Regions from separate parts of the Brevibacillus nitrificans genome, predicted to be linked through region 3. Evidence: riboswitches for the same ligand, from Rfam matches in the RefSeq annotation. Region 3 holds a riboswitch; each other region holds the start of a gene.
The links. Region 3 has a riboswitch for cyclic di-AMP ahead of EDM59_RS30710 (ABC transporter ATP-binding protein). Riboswitches for the same ligand answer to the same signal wherever they lie in the genome.

Region 1 (4,185 bases), on a different contig from region 3:
TCATTCTGCGCCCTCTCCAATCGGTTCATTTTGCTTTGAATAAACAACATCGAAGAACGTACCTCACTGATTTCTGTTGGTGATAGCCCATCTAGCAGCCGCTCGATCTGTTCATCCGATCTTTCGTTCAGCTGTTGAAACAACGCCGCCCCTTTTGGAGTCAGTCGAATCAGGCTCGTCCGGTTGTCCAATGGGGAGCTTTCCTTCTCGAGAAGCCCATCCTTTTGGAGCTTGGAGATGATTCGGCTCATGTAGCTGCGATCCATGTCTAATTTTTCGACCAGCTGATTCGCAATACACGGCTCCATGAAGCCAATCTCCAGGACAACCCGCGCCTCTGTCAACGTATATCCGGTATCCAATACATGCTTGTTTAACACACCAAGAATATTGGTATAGAAGCGATTGAATTGCCGAATATCTGCGATGATGCCTTCATCCAGGCTCATGGTTGGCCTCCTTTAGTGGACATAGTCAACAATTAATCTAGTTGATTTAGTGGACTTTGTCAACATTTCGTTTGTTTGGATGGCAATGTAGGAAAAACGAAAAAACTACTGGGATGAACCAGTAGTTTTCCAAACATTATGATCTTTTTAGAGGCATTATACCCGATCTTCATTGGGTCGGTGCTATTAGGATGCATGATTGTCTCCCTTCCTTTTAAAATCAACACCTATACGTTTGTTTGCTAATGCGAAATCCCTGGATCTTTTGAACCTTATGAAGTGGAAGCCCGGCTGCAACGGCTGCTATCGAAAATCAATCAACGGCTATCCGCCATCAATAAACGGACTTTTGGATTTCACAACAAAATCACGCTGCTTTTTTCCGTGAATGAGGCTGCTGAAATAAAGCATATCACCTCACAGCTGGAAACGATTGTTCGGGAATGGCTGAACACCGATCAACATTTCCTTTACGGTGGTATCGGTGGTACTTACCTCAATGTAGAAGAGATAGCCAAAAGCTATGAGGAAGCCCAGAAGACCATCTCTTTTTTAATCAACCGCACCAATCCGGTCTCATGAGCTACGAAGAGATTGGGATTAATCGCTTTTTCTGCATCAGTCCTCGCAGGACATCGAGAAGTTTTCCGAAGAAATATTCCTTCCCCTGCGCGCGGCCCACATTCAAAGCAGTGATTCGGAGACAACGCTCATGCAGTATGTGGCATGTAACTGATCCGCGATCGATACGGCAAAGAAACTTCATATTCGTATCAATACCCTGTCTCAATGCTTAAAACGCATCGAGGAACGACTAGGTCTTCGATTTGACAGTCAGGAGGACATGCTAAAAATTCAACTGGCTTGCCATCTGAAGAATCATTTGTCTTCCTTCAAGCGCTAAGAGCAAGTTTAACGACTTGTTGATACCGATCTAGTCAGTCGTTTCTTGCAAGGAAGACGTGCGCTCTCGACCCGCGTCCGCATATAACACATGAATCCTACCAAAATTTATGCCTTTCATTCACAGGTGAATCTCTGTTATTCTGGGTCATGCCAAACAAAACAGCCGAAACTTCCTCTCGAATGGAAGTGCGGGGGATCTTCTTTTGCAGATGAGAGATCTGCATGGGGTGAATCGCCATAGTGCGTAGGGTTGTTTCCTCAATCCGAATCCGTCAGCTAACCTCGTAGGCCAAAAAAAGGAGACGATGTGAATATGAAACGCCTTGGTACAATTACGATCGCGACTTTGGGATTGGGATTTGTTCTTTCCGGCTTTTCTAACACAGCTTCTGCCGCGGCCCTTGAACAACAAACTCAATCGTTCCCATATACAGCACAATACGGCTATCAACCCGTGATGCAACAACCTGTTCAACCACAATACGCGACACCTATTCAGCAGCCTGTACAACAGCCGGTTCAACAGCAGCCGGTACCTGCTCCACAACCCGCGAAGCCAGCTAAAAAGCAAGTTGACGCATCCGCTGTCATGAAGCAGGTAGCTGATCTGGTTAACCAGGAGCGGGCTAAAGCAGGCCTGAAGCCAGTGGAGCTGGACGCTTCCCTAAACAAGGTCGCACAAGCAAAAGCGGCTGACATGTCCAGCAACAACTACTTTGACCATACAAGCCCTACGTATGGCTCTCCATTCGATATGATGAAACAATTTGGTGTGTCTTACATGACCGCTGGTGAAAACATCGCGATGGGCCAACAAACTGCTGATGAAGTCATGAACCAATGGATGAACAGTGAAGGCCACCGTCAAAACATCATGAATCCTGCTTTCACCAAAATCGGTGTAGGTTTTGTGAACGGGTACTGGGTTCAAGAATTTATCGGATAATGAAAAGGGATAGAAACGCCGAGTCCTGTAACTAGGGCCCGGCGTTTTTGGTTTTGTTTTTTACCTGGGCAGATAGCGGCTGCATATTCAGCGCAACATTCTGTACTCGGCGGGACTTTCCACGATATTAGTATCCACCCAGCCGCAGCATTCATTCGTTGAAATGCTTTCGCCCTTATGTAAACCTGCTTTTCACTTCACAGTAAATTGGTTATAGCTGACAAACTCTCCAACTGGCTTGCGATAGCCTCGGACTCTTTGGCTCGACATATCTTCCTTGCCTATCGTGATCATCAATGCCGGTACGTACTGCTCTGGGATGCTAAGCAGCTCGCGAATCGCTTCGGGATCAAAGCCAATCATCGGGCAGCTATCCCACCCTTTCTCTTTGGCTGCCAGCATGAACAGCATGGCAGACAGGCTTGCAGATCGTATAGCTTCATCGCGTCTTAACGCCTCGCCCCCTTTTTCATAAAACCGATGGATCGAGGAGACAGTGTCGTCGTATTCCCGCTTATCGATTACCCCCAGCTGGAGAAGCCCCTCATTGATTTTCCCTGCCTGCGTATGTGCCTCTTGATTGCCCAGGACCAGGATCACCGCTGATGCAGTTTTCACTTTATACTGTTTTTGTGCGGCTTCAAAGACTTTGTTCTTCATTTCTGCATCATTGACGATGACATAATGAGTATGCTGTAAGTTGAACGCAGAGGGAGCAAACTTCACGAGCGAAAAGATCTCATCGAGCTCATCTGCCGATATTTCTACATCGGGTATAAATTTTGTTGCGGACCTTCTTTGTTTCACCAGGTTTGTAAATTCACTCATCGGAATAACCCCTCTCGAAATCGTATATCTTAAATTAGAGATTTATGGGGAGAAAAAGTCGCGTCTCACCATTTTATTGGAGAAATATCTCAAATTCAAGATAATTGTATAGTGAAATTTACCAAATGTCAACAAGCATAAAGAAGACCATCCCTTCGGTACGTCAGAGACGGTCTTCTTTCCCTAATCAGTTCGGTGACACTTGCTTCGCGCCTTGTGGCTGCTTCGGTTTGCCTGCGCGCTTCAGGAAAAAGGAAGCAAGCAAAGCGACGATAACCAAAGCAAATGCCAGCAGGAACGCACTTTTCATTCCTGCAATCATCGAGAGCATACGCAGGGTAGATTCATCCTGGCCAGGTGCGGAGTTTTGCAAATATCGATCGGTCCCATTCATCATGACAGTTACCAACAAGGCAGTCCCGACAGCTCCTGCTACCTGCTGCAGCGTCCCAATGATCGCGGTGCCATGTGGATACAGAGGCGGTGGCAGCTCATTGAGTGCATTTGTCATCACGGGCATCATCAGCATGGAAATCCCCAGCATGAGCAGTGTATTGAACAGCATGATCGTGAGGTAAGAGATCGTAACGGTAATAAACGCGAATTGCAGCAAGGTGTGTGCAATCAAAATCAAGCCTACAATCGCCAGCCACTTCGCTCCGAATTTATCGAACAGCCTGCCCGTGATGGGTGACATGATGCCCATGATGATTCCCCCTGGCAGCATCACTAATCCAGCCTCAAACGGACTGTAACCCAAGGCGTTCTGGAGAAAGATCGGCAATAGCATCATCGCAGCGAACATCGCCATCATCACGATAATCATGATTAAGGTAGAGATTCGAAAAATGCGATACTGGAAGGTTCGCAGGTCAAGCAAAGGCTCCGCAATTTTTAACTGCCGAATGGTGAAGAGCACCAGCGATAAGAGACCGACCACAATCGGCAGCAAGACTGAGTAGCCTGCCCATCCTCCATGTCCTTCACTCGCACTGCTAAATCCGTACACAATTCCCCCAAATCCAACAGTCGAGAGCAGAAGCGATAGCAAATCTA
Region 2 (4,185 bases), on a different contig from region 3:
CTGTTCACGCCTGTTGCACTGGTCTTTCTGATCCTCGGCACTCATACGGCATACGAAGCCTATAACGCAGGTGGAAAATGGCTGGCGTACATGCTGCAGCCTGCTACCATCGCATTCGCAGTACCGCTCTACAAGCATTTTCCGTTGTTGAAAAAACACGCTTCACAAATCGTAGTGAGCGTCACAGCAGGCTCTGCAGTCGCTGTCGTCTCTTCTGCCTTGCTGGCCTTGCTGATGCATGTAGACAAACAGGTCATGTTCAGTCTGATCCCGCGGTCCATCACTACACCGATCGCCATGAATGTTTCCGAAATGATCGGCGGAGTGCCTTCCATCACAGCTGTCCTCGTCCTGATTACAGGGCTGCTCGGCTCGGTGATCGGTCCGTACATCATTTCCTATCTGCGCATTCAGGATGACATCGCCCGCGGAGTTCTTCTGGGTACGAGCGCACATGGGGCAGGGACGTCCAAAGCCTTTGAAATCGGCTCATTGACGGGAACGGTTTCCAGTATTTCCATGATCCTGGCTGCATTGGTTACACAGCTCGTCACGACGATCGTTGTATAAACGAAAAAGGCAATCCCTTTCGCAGGGACTGCCTCTTTTCAATTTCTGCCTATTTTTTCAAACGATACGGTACGGTCGCGATCTTCACATCCTGCCGGGCAAACAAATACGCCCGCAAGAAAAAGCTGGTCTGGTTATGCAGCAGATTATGCCACCAACGCTTTGTGATGAACTGCGGGATCATGACCGTCACATGATCCGTATCGGCTTTCTTCCACTCCACGGTATCGATGAACTTGAACAGCGGCTTGATGATACTTCGATAATGAGAGCGCAGAACGATCAGGCGTACTCCTGGATTCCACAGCTCCCATTTTTCCTCCATCTTTTTGATGTCCTCGTCGCTGAAGCCCACGTAGACGGCCACGATGTCATCAGACAGGGACTGCGCGTAGCTGATGGTATTTTTCACGACCTGCGAAATACCCGCCACCGGAATCACGATGACGCTGCCTTTTGCCTGAGGCTTGTCGGTCGTGATGTCCAGTCTCAGCTCGCTTGCCAAGTCCTGATAGTGACCGTTGATTTTGCGGAAGATAAAAATCACGATCGGTAGAAAAATGAAGATCGTCCAGACTTGGGAAAATTTCGTGATCAGGAAGATCAGGCAGATCGTCAGCGTAGTCAGCATCCCAATCGTATTGATGAGAAAAGGAACCAACCATCCGGCAGGCTTTTTCGTCACCCACCGCTTCATCATGCCGGCTTGCGACAACGTAAATGGGATGAAGACCCCGAGCGCATACAGCGGAATCAGATTCTCCGTTTCTCCGCCAAACGATATCACTAAAATCGCGGACAGAATGCCGAGAAAAATGATCCCGTTGGAGAAGCCGAGCCGATCCCCTCGGACCATGAACATGTTTGGCATAAACCGGTCTTTGGCCAGCATAAAGGCGAGCAGGGGAAAGGCTGCAAAAGCAGTATTCGCTGCCAGGAACAGGATAAGAGCCGTAACAGCCTGGATAAAATAATACAGGATCCCTCTGCCAAAGACAGCGGATGCGATTTGCGAAACGACCGTTTCCTTCGGGCTGGGAGCGATGCCAAAGACGTAAGCCAGCAAGCTGATGCCCATAAACATCACACCGAGAATCAGCCCCATCATGATCAAGGTCAGGGCTGCATTTTTCGGAGCCGGACTTCGGAAGTTGGGAATCGCATTGGATACCGCTTCTACGCCGGTCAAAGCTGAACAGCCTGAGCTGAATGCCCGCAGCAGCAGAAAGAGCGTAATTCCCGGGACCGCAGCGCCGTAGACAGGTGCATGTACTTGGACGTTGCCCGTCATCCATTGATAAGCACCGCCCAAAATCAAGAGAAAAATCGCGACGACAAACAAATAGACCGGATACATCAGAATCGTCGCTGACTCGGTGATCCCCCTCAGGTTCAGGATCGTTACGGAGATGATCATGAGCAACGCAATCAGAACACGATGATCATGCAATACCGGAAACGCTGAAGTAATCGCGTCTGTCGAAGCCGAGGTACTCACGGCTACGGTCAAAATGTAATCGACGAGCAGCGAGCCGCCAGCCACCAGTCCGGTCGACGTGCCAAAGTTGTCTTTGGCAACGATATACGCTCCGCCGCCTGTTGTATAAGCAAAGATCGTCTGGCGGTAAGATAAAATTAGAATGGTTAAAAGTCCTACGACCGCAATGGAGATCGGAATGGAATACCATAGCGCAGCAGCTCCGAGCGTAACTAACACAAGCAGAATTTGCTCGGTACCATAGGCTACAGAAGATAACGCATCAGATGACAAAACGGCTAATGCCTTGACCTTCGAGAGCTTTTCTTCACCCAGTGCGTTTGACTTCATCGGTCTCCCGATTAAAAGTCGTTTCAACCCCATTATCATGTTGATCTCCTCACATACTTTTTCAGATAGTTTCTCCTCTTGATGTAGACAGCTTCCCCTCAGATATTTCCTAAATCCCCTCCTTTTTCCCGAAAAAAAGAACAAAAAAGAAGCCAAACGAGAAGGAAACTCACTTGGCTTTCAGGGCATAGCAAAGTTAGGCTATGTCATTTATACACAAAGTAAATGTTGCCTCTCTTGGTACGCTTACGGAGTTAGCTGACGGATTCGGGTGTAAGAGTCACCCTACTCGAAATCTTCGAGATTCACCCCATGTGGCACGACAAGTCCCGCCACGTTTGGTTCCCCCGCTCCCATTCAAAAATGGGACTCAGCGAATCGGTTATTTCCATTTGTCTTTATCACGAAACAAATAATACTCCCGTACGAAGCGCTTGTAAAGATCTAATTCTCTTCATTTTTGATCGTGAAAAAGATGCCCCCATAAGCAGTTTGATCTGCTTCAAGGACATCCCCCAAGGTCCTTTTGTCCCTTAGTGTGAGAGAACATTCAAGGACGTTTGTACGTGTTCCGCGCAACGCTTCGCTTCTTGCGCGAGGATCTCGTCTGTAGCTTGATTGGCATCATACACGACAAAGGCAGGCAGGAACGTTCCGTTGCATTTCGTCAAGGTTCGTTCAATAGGACGAAGCAGCTCGCTGATCGTGTAAAAGTTATCTCCACCAGAACGATACGACTTTTCCGTCCCCCCTGCTGTCGTGGCGACCAGAAATTCTTTCCCTTTCAGATGAACGCCCTCTGGCCCAAATGCCCAGCCGTACACAAGCACTTCATCGAACCACTTCTTTAAAAGCGGTGGGCAGCTGTACCAGTAAAATGGGAACTGAAAGACAATCCTCTCAAATTCGAGCAGCAGCTCTTGCTCCCGCTGAACATCAATCTGGTAATCGGGATACTCCTGATACAGATCGCGGACCAACACTTGTCCATTCTTCTTCCATTCACTCAACAGCGCCCGATTGGCGCGAGATTCAGCGAGCCGTGGATGCGCAGCTATCACCATGATTTTCACAAAGAACACCCTTTCTTTCGTTGCTTCGTCTCGGGATTACATCCCCCATTATTCGAAAGAGAGGGAGGATTGAAAAGTACGCTTTTTCTTCAGACTACGTCCTGAAAACCGTACCATGGATGACAGCTCGGTTGTGGGCAGACAGTATGAAAAACCGTACTAGGTACGAAATAACAGCGTACTGTCAGAAAGCAGGATACTCTGGTAAAGTAACGAAGAGCACATGGAGCATGAGGAAGGGAGGGAAAAACGTGCAAGAAGAACTTCGCGATCCTACACGGACACAAGGAATTCTCGCCACGCTTCAGGTCATCGGCGGCAAGTGGAAGCCGCTCATCTTATTCATCCTCCTGCACGATGGCACCAAGCGATTTGGAGAGCTGCGGCGCATGCTTCCAAATATCACGCAGGGCATGCTGACCAATCAGCTGCGTGAGCTCGAGCAGGACGGTCTCATCGTACGCCGCCCCTATCAAGAGATCCCGCCCAAAGTGGAGTATTACTTGTCTGAGCACGGAAAAACGCTGAGCTCCGTCTTGGGCGATATGTGCGGGTGGGGGTTTCGGCACTTGGCCTACATGGAGCAAAATGATCAGCATTCGGGATGAGGCTTTGATGGGGCGAGAAGAGAAACAAAAAAGAGTCCTCAAAAGAAAGCGACCCTTCTTTCGAGAACTCTTCTTCTATATATATGGGACAGCCTACGACAGTTTC
Region 3 (4,185 bases):
CCTGATAGTTGAGCGCGGTCATGGTTGGCGTATCAATTTGATTACTCAGCTTGTTAATGAGTTCGGTTAGCTGCGGGTACTGCTTGAGCGTATCGTTGCGCACGACAGCAGAAGCTCCATACGGCGGGAAGAAATGCTTGTCGTCTTCCAGCGTGACCAGATTAAATTCCTTCAGGCGCGAGTCCGTGGAGTAAGCCAGCACAATATCTACCTCTCCATTTGCAACGGCTTTATAGACCAGACCGATATCCATCGGAGTCTTTTTACCAAAATCAAAGCCGTATTCCTGCTTGAATGCCTCATACCCGTCATTGGGGCGCTCCAGCCAGCTCGCATCTGTACCGAGATGCAGCTCCCCCGCTACCTTTGCCAGGTCGGAGATTTTTTTCAGCTGGTATTTATCCGCGATTTCCTTGCGTACCGTAAACACGTAGGTGTTGTCAAAGCCGTAAGACGGGAACCACTCCTGATCAAACTTCTCCGCTACGCCTTTTTTCACCAGATCAAAGGCTTCCTGCGGGTCTTTGCTGAATTCCTTCAGCCCTAAGCTACTTGTCAGATCCGTCCCCACGTAGCGGATAGCTGATATTTGAATATCGTTATTCTCCATGGCCTTGAGCACAACAGGAGTTGCCCCCAGTCCTCCAACCAGATCGACCTTGATATCGGAATTCCCCTCGATGACCTGCTTGAGCATCTGTGCCATGATCGTCTGCTCGGTCGTTGGCTGATGCCCGATTTTCACGACATTACTGGAGCCGCAGCCTGCAAGCAGGACTACCGAAAGAACGGCCGTAACAAAAGCGTATATCCATCTCTTTTTCATAGATTGCTCCCCCTTAATTCGCACGATTGCTTCTCAGACCTTTTGGTGTGCAAACATTTTGTATTTTCCGTGTAATGAAATCGGCTATCGTCGCCAGCATTGCGGTTGCAAGCGCTCCGGTCAAAAGCATGTTGTCGTTTGCAACCCCAAGTCCGGTAAACACCAGATACCCGAGTCCTCCTCCTCCGATCACCGCAGCGAGCGTCGCCCAGCTGATGGTATAAATAGTGGCCGTCCGAAATCCACCCATGATAATCGAGATCGAGAGGGGCAGCTCCACCTTCCACAAGATCTGAAAGCTGGTCATCCCCATTCCCTTCGCCGCCTCTTTCAGCGCGGGGTCTACCTCCATGATGCCGGTAAAGGTGTTGCGAAGCATGGGCAAAAGCGAGTAAAGAAACAGTGCCACAATCGCGGGTACGGCCCCGATTCCCAGCAGCGGGATCATCAGCCCCAAAAGGGCAAGGCTGGGAATGGTCTGCAAAATATTGACAAAGCCAATGACGTAGCGGTTCATCTTTTCCGTTCTTGTCAGGATGATCCCGAGCGGCACAGAGACGAGAAATCCTGCCATGACCGCGACAAACGAAATGTAGCTATGCTCCCAGATCAACAATAAAATCTGCTCGTGCCTCTCCTGGATGAACTGAACAAATTCACTCATGTCTTCCCCTCCCTCTTTTTACGAAATGCTCCAACGGGGAAGCGTCGCTTTTTTCGTCGACGAGACTGCCTGTCGCTCCTGTGCGCTTTTCAACCGCTTGATTCCGATAAAGTCCGCCACAAAGGAATTGGCAGGACGCTGCAGCAGCTTCTCGGGAGAGTCCACCTGTACCACAGCGCCATTGTTCATCAAGCAGATGCGATCGGATATCTTGATCGCTTCGTCCATGTCGTGCGTCACAAAAACGATGGTCTTCTTGATCGTCTTTTGCAGCCTTACAAACTCATCCTGCAGCTGCTCCCGGCTGATCGGGTCCAAAGCACTGAAAGGTTCATCCATCAAAATGATGGGCGGATCTGCCGCCATGGCGCGGATGACGCCAACACGCTGCTGCTGTCCACCGCTCAGCTCAGCCGGGTATCGGTTTTTGAAAACCTTCGGGTCCAGCCCGACCATGTCCAGCAGCTCATCGACCCTTTTTTCATACTGCGCTTGGTCTGCCTTTTTCAATCTGGGTACCAAAGAAACATTTTGCCCAATCGTCATATGGGGAAACAAAGCGATTTGTTGAATCACATATCCGATATTGCGCCGCAGCTCAACGGGATCTCCCAGGGAGACATCCTCCCCATTGATCTCGATTCGCCCTGAGGTAGGCTCGATCAGGCGGTTGATCATTTTCATGGTCGTCGTCTTGCCGCATCCACTGGGTCCGATCAAGACGAACAGCTCACCCGCTTTGATTTGCAGGTCAAGCTTTTGGATGATGGAGACATCGTTGATGCGCTTCTCTACGCTGTGAAAGGAAATCATCTACCCCAACTCCTCCTCAAAAATTTTATGAAAAGAAAAAAAGCCGACACACTGCGTTTCATCAGGAGGGCCCTTCCCGACAAAAGCAAATGAGTCGACTATTCTCTCACATACAAATATGAACAAATAAGCTTGATAGGTGCGGACGACCCATGCCCGGATAGAGCAAAAGCCGTTTGCACATAAAGCAAGCGGACAAAAAGAAACTTGTATGCATGATCTGCTTTAGCCGACGAGGTTAGCTGACGGGTAGGATGGCAGTTTGCATCCCTTCTGTTTTCACAGAATTAACCCCAAAGATGGTTCCCCCGTTTTCGTCAGAGACGAAACTAGGCCCGTATTTAATTAGGTAACAATAAAAGGTTACCATAATGTTTCCAGTGGCTCAAATCTGAAAATTCTCGATATTCCCCCCTCTCTGTGGCTCAGCGGCAGTTGACCGTAATCTCTTGCCTTATGCTTGCTTATCCTGCCATTTCCTTTTAAATCCATATCATTCTTGCATTCTATTCGTAAAAAAAGAGCACGAACATGAAATCGTTGACCTAGGAATGATGGACCCATTCTTTCATCCAGTGCTCCTGATCCTGCAAGTAATACGTCCGAGGATACACCTCTGGGTAATCACCGATAAAGGTAGCCCACCAGAAAATCCCCGCTCCGTGAATCTTTGCCCCTGCTTGGCTGGCATTGACCAAGCCCTTCGCGGCGGAGTAGATGTTTTCCACGTACGGATCGTGATAGACCACTCCTATCTCTTCTACCGTTCTGCGTTCATAGGCTGGCATGATGGGGAGCAGCTGGCAATTGCCTTTTGCCGAGAGAATAGCGTCACTGTATCGCTTCATCTCCGTTGTCCATAGCGTTTGATAGGCGTAGGGAGAATCGATCGGCGAATCCCATCCCATTTGATCGTACACCATCGGATTGATCTGATTGACGATGGAGGCAATTCTTTGGATATACGCGTAGCTCCACTGTTTTTCCCCGCCATACTGAACGGGCGCAGCCACCGAGAAGTAGCGATTGCCGCTCAGCGCATGTTCTCGCAAATAGCGAAGCATATTTTCCAGTTCGCGGTCGTCTGTGAAAAAAGGTTCCATGTCGAGATGAACGCCATCCACCCTGTACAGCTTTCCGTCCCAGAAAATGCCTTCATGGACGAGCTTCTGCACGATCTGATTCACATTTTGATGAAATGTCTCTGTCCCGAAAAGGGGGTTCGGCTGTTCGTTTCCATTCTCGTCCTTTGTCAGCCTTTGATTAAAATTAAGCACCGCAATCACCACTTGGTCCGGTGCAGCTTCCTTGGAGTATTTCAGCCATTGTGCCAGTCCGGCATAGCTCCTCGCGTCGAGCATCCCCCATTCCGTCAGCATGCCAACGTCCGCCATCTGATAGCGAATTCTCATCTCACGCAATTGCTTTACACGGGCTTCGATCTCTGCGGGAGCCTGGGACTCGGCAAACCAGTCATTCGGCAGAAACGCTGCATTATTCGTATGGCAATCGAAGGTGCACGAAGCAGGGACAAGGCTTATATCATCAAAATAAGAAACACCGCCTGCGATGGCATGATAGACATAGACGTACACCTGTATGTGAGCCGTGCCAGGCACAGTCGTAAAAGATAGCGATTTTTCCACAAAGGCAGGGCTCTTGAAGGTAAGCGTCACTCTTCCCCCTGGGATTCGTTTTCCGTTCTTGTCCAGACATTCTGCCCCGATAATCCCTTCTTGGCCGAGTCTGTTTACGCTGCCTTTTCCTTTCAGTATGTACGTCTTTCCCGGGACAGCAGCGTCGATGATCTGGCCTGCTCCCCCCTCAGCCTGATCGACGGCAGCAGCGTTACTCCCGCTGTTTTTGGCTGCCGGGGTCAGGT

Region 1: another riboswitch for cyclic di-AMP. It lies ahead of EDM59_RS06855 (CAP domain-containing protein); the one in region 3 lies ahead of EDM59_RS30710 (ABC transporter ATP-binding protein).
Region 2: another riboswitch for cyclic di-AMP. It lies ahead of EDM59_RS13555 (APC family permease); the one in region 3 lies ahead of EDM59_RS30710 (ABC transporter ATP-binding protein).

Annotation. Positions count from the first base shown of each region.
Region 1 is NZ_RHHU01000003.1:1,077,009-1,081,193, forward strand. Features, by position in the region: gene EDM59_RS06835 (threonine aldolase family protein) at 1-4, opposite strand, end outside; gene EDM59_RS06840 (MarR family winged helix-turn-helix transcriptional regulator) at 1-449, opposite strand, end outside; gene EDM59_RS06845 (CdaR family protein) at 729-1,031, shown strand; gene EDM59_RS31740 (helix-turn-helix domain-containing protein) at 1,192-1,353, shown strand; cyclic di-AMP (ydaO/yuaA leader) riboswitch at 1,507-1,661, shown strand; gene EDM59_RS06855 (CAP domain-containing protein) at 1,669-2,301, shown strand; gene EDM59_RS06860 (nitroreductase family protein) at 2,494-3,129, opposite strand; gene EDM59_RS06865 (MDR family MFS transporter) at 3,317-4,185, opposite strand, start outside.
Region 2 is NZ_RHHU01000009.1:38,464-42,648, reverse strand. Features, by position in the region: gene EDM59_RS13560 (LrgB family protein) at 1-570, shown strand, start outside; gene EDM59_RS13555 (APC family permease) at 620-2,437, opposite strand; cyclic di-AMP (ydaO/yuaA leader) riboswitch at 2,626-2,784, opposite strand; gene EDM59_RS13550 (NAD(P)H-dependent oxidoreductase) at 2,932-3,471, opposite strand; gene EDM59_RS13545 (winged helix-turn-helix transcriptional regulator) at 3,723-4,079, shown strand; gene EDM59_RS13540 (aminotransferase) at 4,173-4,185, opposite strand, start outside.
Region 3 is NZ_RHHU01000030.1:8,096-12,280, forward strand. Features, by position in the region: gene EDM59_RS30700 (osmoprotectant ABC transporter substrate-binding protein) at 1-826, opposite strand, end outside; gene EDM59_RS30705 (ABC transporter permease) at 840-1,490, opposite strand; partial or broken gene EDM59_RS30710 (ABC transporter ATP-binding protein) at 1,548-2,303, opposite strand; cyclic di-AMP (ydaO/yuaA leader) riboswitch at 2,517-2,649, opposite strand; partial or broken gene EDM59_RS30715 (glycoside hydrolase family 18 protein) at 2,849-4,185, opposite strand.